One region of the Exiguobacterium acetylicum genome, then DNA from elsewhere that is predicted to be linked to it. Evidence: riboswitches for the same ligand, from Rfam matches in the RefSeq annotation. Region 1 holds a riboswitch; the other holds the start of a gene.

Region 1 (4,418 bases):
GGCTACACACCAAAGATGGAACGTATTCGCGAGACTATCATCTTGTCGAATTCGTCCGACATAGACATCGTCCGTCCCACTCGCGTCAAGTGGCATCGGATAGCGCGTATTCGCGACATCATCGACGAGGACGACGCCCGGTGCGTTTTCAAGTGCTTCACGGATCGCTGCAACCGTCGTCGGTTGTGTAAACGTGACGTTGATCGCAACCGAGTGAGAATTCGTGACTGGAACCCGGACACATGTCGCACTGACTGGTAATGCTGGAAGATTGAAGATTTTCCGTGTTTCATCAATCATCTTCTGCTCTTCTTTCGTATAGCCGTTCTCAAGGAACACATCGATATGCGGCAAGATGTTATCGTGAATCGGATGCGGATAATTGACGGGCTCTTCTCCGCGTGCCCCGCGTGCCAAATCCTCGATTCCTTTTTGACCTGAACCCGATACGGCCTGATACGTTGTATAGTTGATCCGTTCGAATCCCAGTGACTGGAGCGGTGCTAAGGCGACGACGGATTGAATCGTCGAACAGTTCGGATTTGCGATCAAGCGGTCTGTCGCCTGAATCGCTTGTGGATTGACTTCTGGCACGACGAGTGGAATCGTCTCCTGCATTCGGAAAGCACTTGAATTATCAACGACGAGTGTTCCGTTTTCGGCTAGTAACGGGGCATATTGCTCACTGATCGTTCCGCCTGCTGCGAACAACGCGACATCGATCCCGTCTTCCGTGATGTTTGGCGTCAGCGCTTGGATCGTAATATCTTCTCCCTTGAACTGTACCGTGTTCCCTGCTGAACGAGCAGAAGCGTAAGCGGACAGGCGGCTGACCGGGAAGTCCAGTTCTGCGAGTACTTGTAACATTTTTTGACCGACGGCGCCGGTTGCTCCGATGACGGCTACATGATACATGCTGTTTTCCTCCTTATAACTCGAACGCGTTTGCAATCGCTGCAACCGTCCGTTCAATGTCTGCTTGTGCAATCGTGTACGAGATGCTGATTTCTGATGTCGTGACTTGATAGAACGGGATGTTCTCCGCTCGGAAGATTGCGAACAATTTCGAAGCGACACCTGTTGCATCCCGCATCCCGATGCCGACGACAGATAACTTCGCGTGCTGATTGTGGCGGTCGACCTTGACTGTCGTGAAGCGATCCATGATGTCTTTCAATGCTTCATCGAGGAACTCTTCCTCATCGAGTGGACATGAGAACGATAAGAAGATGTCACTGTCGAACGTCGTTTGACTGATCATGTCGATGTTGACGTGGCGATTGGATAACAGTTCGAAGATATCGGCTACTGCTGCGTTCGTTTGCGGTACGTGTTTGATTGATACCGTCAAGACGTTCTTCGTCACACTGACACTCGTGACCGCTTTTTGTTCCATTGTTTCCGTCGCTTCCATGATCCATGTTCCCCTTTTCGATTCAAGTGTTTTCCCGACGAAGATGTGTACGCCGTATTTTTTTCCTAGTTCGACACTCCGCATTTCCATGACCTTCGACCCGAGGGCGCTCATCTCCATCATCTCATCATATGAGATGTGCGGAATCGGTTGAGCAGCAGCATGGATTCGTGGATCAGCCGTATAGACACCGTCGACATCCGTGTAGATTTCACACCGTTTATCAAGGACTGCCGCAAGGGCAACAGCCGTTGTATCCGATCCACCACGTCCGAGCGTCGTGACATCACCGAGTTCGTTGACACCTTGGAATCCAGCGACGATGACGACATCGTACGTTTCGAGTTTTTGTCGTAATAGATTTCCATCAATCTGTTTGATCTTACTTTTCGTATGCAATCCCATCGTACTGATTCCCGCTTGAGCGCCTGTTTGCGATAACGCTTTGACGCCGAGTGAGTTGAGGGCAATGCTGAGTAATGAAATCGTCTGTTCTTCTCCGATGGCAAGCAGACGATCGAGTTCTCGGCGCTCGGGGCGATCCGTGATGGCTTGCGCCTGAGCAATCAAAGAATCTGTCATCTTGCCCATCGCTGAAACGACGACGACAAGTTTTTCACCTTCGGCTGCGCGACTCTTCAAATAATTCGCAATAGACTGAATCTGTTCGACAGTCGCAACCGAGCTTCCACCAAATTTAAGTACAGTTGTCACAATCCTATCTCCTTTGTCCCGATACAGAAAAAAACGACGGGCCGGTAGGAGCGTTCCTACGGCCCGTCGTTATCACGATCGGACAAACGAAGACAAAGTCATTCGTTCTTTTACGTAAGATAGCGCTCCGAAACATCGGTTTCGGCAGTACAACGGATCTTAACCGTTGTACCAGCAAATGAGAAGAAGCATCTTCTCGTTCACTTCGGCGGACTTCCCCTTTCACATCATTCGGCATGCTTGCCTTCAAGAATGATGCTACTCATGTCATCCGCGCCTCTATCTGTCGGTTGTTAGTTACAGTTATAGCAGACATCTTTTGTTAAATCCAGTCATTTGACTGATTTTTTTCAAAATCCGTCAATTCGCAAGATGCTGTTTCGCGAGTTCGAGTTGCTCCGACACGGCAGCAAACCCTGTCCCGCCGTAGCTAGTCCGGCGTGCTACTGCTTGAACCGGATCGAGGAGCGGATAGACGTCTTCTGTGATATCAGGATGGAACGTTTGATACGTCTCGAGGTTCAAATCCTTCAGGAAACAACCGTTTTGCACACAGTAAAGGACGGCTTTGCCGACGATTTCATGCGCTTCACGGAACGGTATGCCTTTCGTCACAAGGTAGTCAGCGAGTTCCGTTGCATTCGAGAAGTCTTGCATTGTCGCCTTCTTGAGCGCTTCGGTCTTAAACGTCGCAGATTCAATCATTCCGGTGAAGATTTGAACGGATTGGAGAACGGTATCTGCCGTATCGAAGACCCCTTCCTTATCCTCTTGCATGTCTTTGTTGTAAGCGAGTGGTAATGCCTTCATCGTCGTCAAGAAGCCCATCAGATTGCCGTAGACGCGCCCCGTTTTCCCACGAATCAATTCAGCGAAATCAGGATTTTTCTTCTGTGGCATCATGCTCGACCCTGTCGAGAAAGCATCAGACAACTCGATGAAGCCAAATTCTTGCGATGCCCAGATGATGATTTCTTCACAAAAACGCGAGAGATGCATCATGACGGTCGAGGCGATCCCGAGGTATTCGATGACGAAATCGCGGTCGGAGACAGCGTCGAGACTGTTCGGATAGATTGACTCAAAACCGAGCAACTCGGCAGAACGGAAACGATCGATTGGGAATGTCGTCCCCGCGAGCGCGCCTGCCCCGAGCGGTGATTTCCGGATCCGCTTTTGATTATCCGTCAACCGTTCGACATCACGTTCGAACATCCAGAAATAAGCGAGCAAGTGATGCGCAAGCGAGATCGGTTGTGCCCGTTGCAAATGCGTATAACCTGGCATGACTGTCTCGATATGTTGCTCAGCTTGTTCCGTGATGACCGATTGAAGCTCGCGTAATGCTGTCGTCAACGCTTCGACATGCTGCTCCATCCATAGATGTAAATCCGTTGCGACTTGATCGTTTCGGCTCCGTGCCGTATGCAGTTTCCCTGCGACTGGACCGATCTGTTCTGTCAACAAACGCTCGAGGTTCATATGAATGTCCTCATCCGCTAACGTGTATGAATGGTCTGCTAACGTCGTTTCCAGTTGCTTCAGTCCTTGCTCGATTTGTGTCCACTCGTCTTGAGCGAGTATTCCTTGTTCAAATAGCATCTGCGCGTGTGCGAGACTCCCTTTTAAATCGACGCTCGCTAATTTTTGATCGAACGTGATCGATGCTCCGAAGGCTTCCGCTTGAGCGGAAGCACTTTCCGTAAAACGTCCACCCCAGAGTTTGGTCATTTCGTGACACCCGCCTGACGATGTACGCTCGCATGCGTCGAAACGGCAAGTCCGTGTAATTTGATGAAGCCTTTTGCTGCTTCATGATCGAACGCGTCTTCTTTCGTGTACGTCGCAAGTTTCTCATCATAGAGCGAGACAGCGGACTGACGACCTGTCACGGTTGCGTTTCCTTTGAACAGTTTAACGCGAACTTCTCCTGTGACGTCCTGTTGTGTCGCCGTCAAGAATGCTTTTAAGCCTTTCGTCAATGGTGCATGGAAGAGACCGTTATAGATCGTTTCTGCGTATTGTTTGCTGAGAAGTGGTTTGAAATGTGCGACGTCCTTCGTCAATGTAATCGTCTCGAGTGCAGCGTGCGCTTTGAGTAACACCGTTGCGCCTGGGCACTCATAGACTTCCCGCGATTTGATACCGACGAGACGGTTCTCGACGTGGTCGATCCGTCCGACCCCATGTGCACCAGCGATGATGTTCAGTTCCGTGATCAGTTTCGCCAGTGGATACGTCGTTCCGTTGATCGAGACCGGAACACCTGCTTCAAAGCCAATGATGACTT
Region 2 (4,418 bases), 600 kb from region 1:
CACTGTATTGATACCCGTTTTGAAGCAGTTTGTTCGGATCAAAACGATAGATGACGAACCGTTCGTCATGATTTTTTTCATAGAGGTCTCGTAATCGAATCTCATCGACTTGCTCGAATACGGTATGTCGCTCTAAATATTCCCGGTATTCATCGGTCGGGTAATACAAGATAAGATCCACTGAACGCGAGGAACGTTCGACCGAACTTAAAATGTGGTCGATCACTTTCATGAAAATTTGTGAAGAGAATGGATTGAAGAAATAAAACTTATTCGCCTCATCTGGAATGGTATACTGCTCGGCATACGTCTGTTCAAATCGCAAACTTCCGGAACGCCGCTTCCGTCGACTTTGGTAGTTTGCCATATTCCGAAGTGCGTCCTCGTAAAATTGTCCATTCATCTCGATTCCGATGACGGAACAGTCGAATCGGTCGTGTAAGTAAAAATTCAAACGCCCTTTCCCACACCCGAAATCGATGACAGTGTCCTCTTTTTGAAACAAATACGTTTCGCATAATTCGTCGAGTGCCGCATAAGGCGTTGGTTCATAGCGATTGTAGTGACTAAACACACCATAGAGGTGTTGCATCTCAATAGTCTCAATTCGTAATCGTTGATCATATTCCTGTTCATTCATCGTCTTTTGTTCCTTCTTTCCGGCATTCTTTCCCTCATCGTACTATACTGAAGAAGTACGTTACTCGTTTTTTGAAAGGGGATTTTATGATGATCGTCGTTACGAACCGGATTAAAGTCAAAAAAGGGATGGCTGCAGCTCTCGCTCCTCGTTTTACGCGTCCAAGTGGACTCGATACGATGGACGGATTCATCCGCGTCGAGGTCTTATTGACGCAAAATATCGAAGAACACGATGAAATGAACGTCAACATGTACTGGGAAGATATGAAGAGTTTTCAAGCATGGCGGGAGAGTGACGATTTTAAAGCGTCACATAGTCGACCTGCGAGTAGTGAAGCTGGAGAATCGCCAATGCTCGGCAGCGAGATTCTGACATATGAAGTCGCTTCGGTCAAAGAACGCGCATGATGCACGAAAAGGACTCGTCTCGAGTCCTTTTTTTATATACCTTTACAAAAATAGTGAAAGGGTCGAATTGTCTCAAATGGTATTATTTGTTATCATAGTGCCATTACTGAGAGAGAGGGTCCTTCATGAATTCATTAACTATATTTGAACAAGCCATTCGTAGCTTACCTGACGATCGTACGTTACGACGCGATGAATTATGGACGGACGATTTTTTATTGCAACAGGAGAACGAACTGACCGTCTATTACTCTCCGATTGGCGAATACGTCAATACTGAAGCAAAAGTCGTTATTATCGGGATCACACCAGGTTTTGAACAGATGCGAATCGCTTTCGAAGAAGCGACGGATGCCCTCCATCATGGTGTTACATTAGAAGAGACGGCACGCCTCGTCAAATATACAGCAAGCTTTGCCGGAACGATGCGACGTAACCTCGTCCAGATGCTCGATACACTTGAACTTCCAGCATTGCTCGGAATCGAGACGACGGCTAGCTTATTTCATCAACATCAGAAATTATTGCATCCAACGTCACTGTTAAAGCAACCCGTCTTTTATCGCGAAAAGAATTACTCGGGTCATCAACCGAAGATCAATCGTAGCCCTTTATTAAGGCACTACGCGGAAGAACACTTCGTCGCTGAAATCAATCAGTTACAAAAACCAGCATTATTGATTCCACTCGGTCGGGTCGTCGAGACGCAAGTCCGTGGATTGATTCATGATGGACGAATCGAACAGCATCAGCTTCTTTCCGGCTTCCCCCACCCATCTGGCGCAAACGGTCATCGAAAAAAACAATTCGAGGAAAACCAAGCCTATTTGATGAAACAGCTCATTCAACATTTTGCTGAATAAACAACTTTGTCTTAAATTATCAGAATATATGGTTGAATCGCTTCTAAAATACATGATAAAGTGTCCATAAGAACAGAATATGACTATTCTATCGATGAGGTAGAGGCGCGATTTCAATCAGTACTTGGTCCGAGGATGACAACGAAGACGACTACAGGAAAGGTGACATCGCCGAAATGACAGTATGTGTCGAGCATATCGTCGTTGGTCGATTCGGGAAACACCCGATCGATTGCCATACATAACAATTGTATGGAGCACTCCAATTCGGCTAAGAAAGACGCATCCAGCGAGGGTGTCGGCTTTGTTGCCGGTGCCCTTGCTTTTTTTGTGTCGCGGGGTCTCATCTTTAAGCTATTTATTAAAGAGGAGGATATTTTTCATGGTCAACTATTCAGATTCCATCATTGCCCTTGTACCTGCTTTACTAGCTATCTTATTAGCCATCTTTACCCGAAAGGTCGTTCTTTCGTTAGGTGTCGGCATTCTCGTCGGTGCCCTGTTACTTCACCGTTTTAACCCGATCGATACGGTAACCTATCTCGGCAAGAATATCTTTAGCCTCTTTTGGGCGGACGGTGCCTTGAACGAGTGGAACGTCTTATTACTTGTTTTCTTGTTATTGCTCGGCGTCCTTTCCACATTGATTCAGACATCAGGTGGCGCTCGCGCTTTCGGTGAATGGGCTTCTACGCACGTCAAGACAGCGCGTGGTGCACGCTTAGTTGCCTTCGGACTCGGTATCCTAATTTTCATCGATGATTATTTCAATAGTCTCGCTGTCGGCAACGTCAGTCGTCCGTTAACGGATCGCCGTGGTGTCTCACGTGCGAAGCTTGCCTATTTGATCGACTCAACAGCTGCACCTGTTTGTGTCATCAGTCCGCTTTCGAGTTGGGGTGCCTTCATCATCTCCATCATCGCTGGTATCCTAACGACGCACTCGATTACGGATTACTCAGCGTTTAGTGCCTTCATGATGATCGTTCCGATGAACTTCTATGCGATTTTCGCGTTACTTTTAACACTTTACATCGCTTACTCTGGCGTCTCTGTTGGACCGATGAAACAACATGAACGCCGTGCCGCGAATGGTGAACTTTTTGATGCGTCAAAAGGAACACCGATGGGGATGGCAAAAGAGGTCAACGAACATACGAACGGAAAAGTCCGAGATCTCGTCGTTCCGATTGTCGTGCTCGTCATTGCTACGATCAGTGCGTTACTCGGAACAGGTGCTCAGGCACTTGCTGCCGACAATCGCCCGTTTACTTTAATTGGAGCATTTGAGGCAACAGACGTCACACGCTCACTCGTCGCAGGTGTCGTCATTAGTTTAATCGTTGCTTTCCTGATGCTGATCGGACGGAAAATTCCGGGCCGCGATTACCGGGCAAGCATCGTTGCTGGTATGCGTTCGATGTGGCCAGCAGTCTTGATTCTGTTATTCGCTTGGACGATCATTGCTGTCATCGGTGATATGAAAACCGGTGACTATCTCGCGAGCTTCGTTAGCAACTCGATTTCTGCGTCGTACTTGCCGTTCTTATTATTCTTGATTGCCGGCTTGATGGCATTCTCGACAGGAACAAGTTGGGGCACATTCGGGATCATGTTGCCAATCGGTGCGGATCTCGTCATGGCTGTCGATGCCTCACTCTTGTTACCGACGCTTGCTGCTGTTCTTGCTGGATCTGTCTTCGGTGACCATTGTTCACCGATTTCCGATACGACGATCCTCAGTTCGACAGGGGCTGGATCCCATCATATCGATCACGTTACGACACAATTACCGTATGCGCTAGTCGGTGCCGTCACTGCGGCAGTCGGTTATTTAGTCATCGGTTTCACGGAGTCTTCGGTCTTCGGTTTCATCGGAGCTCTTGTCACATTCGTACTCTTCGTCGTCGTCTTGAACGTTCTCTCGAAAAAAGGCGAAACCGCTTCGGATTTACAAACGGATTGATGAAACACTTTACGAAAAAGGCATTGGATGCACGCATCCAATGCCTTTTTTATATCTATTCGTTTCACACCATCAATAAACACACATCATTCGCGAACGCTACTGGATCCTCGAGTGGGAGTCCTTCGACAAGCAATGCTTGTTGATACATCAGTTTTGTATAGCGCTCAAATTTTGAACGATCGTTTTGATACGCTGTTTCAAGAGACTCGAACACTGCGTGTGACGGATTCAATTCAAGAATCTTGACCGCTTCTACCCCTTCATTATTCGGCATCGCCTTCAGAATTTTCTCCATCTCAATCGAGATGGCGCCGTCCGTCGCAAAGCAGACAGGATGCGATTTTAGACGTGTTGAGGCTTTGACTTCCTTGACTTGCCCACTAAGCACTTCCTGCATGGCTTGGAACATCTCTGCTTGTGCGTCCGTCGTCTCCGCTTCTTCTGCTTCAATCCCTAAATCGCTGCTCGTGACCGACTTGAACGTCTTCTCGTTGTACATCACAAGCATCTGGATCGCGAACTCATCGATCTCTTCC

The links. A riboswitch is a leader RNA that binds a small molecule or an ion and turns the genes downstream of it on or off. The one in region 1 is predicted to bind lysine.
Region 2: another riboswitch for lysine. It lies ahead of K7G97_RS16160 (Na+/H+ antiporter NhaC family protein); the one in region 1 lies ahead of K7G97_RS02755 (aspartate kinase).

The regions. Positions count from the first base shown of each region.
Region 1 covers NZ_CP082333.1:525,448-529,865, reverse strand. The annotation lists gene K7G97_RS02760 (aspartate-semialdehyde dehydrogenase) at 1-915, opposite strand, end outside; gene K7G97_RS02755 (aspartate kinase) at 929-2,128, opposite strand; lysine riboswitch at 2,241-2,418, opposite strand; gene argH (argininosuccinate lyase) at 2,489-3,859, opposite strand; gene K7G97_RS02745 (argininosuccinate synthase) at 3,856-4,418, opposite strand, start outside.
Region 2 covers NZ_CP082333.1:3,132,785-3,137,202, forward strand. The annotation lists gene K7G97_RS16145 (methyltransferase) at 1-640, opposite strand, end outside; gene K7G97_RS16150 (heme oxygenase) at 730-1,050, shown strand; gene K7G97_RS16155 (uracil-DNA glycosylase family protein) at 1,176-1,913, shown strand; lysine riboswitch at 2,006-2,184, shown strand; gene K7G97_RS16160 (Na+/H+ antiporter NhaC family protein) at 2,296-3,879, shown strand; gene htpG (molecular chaperone HtpG) at 3,944-4,418, opposite strand, start outside.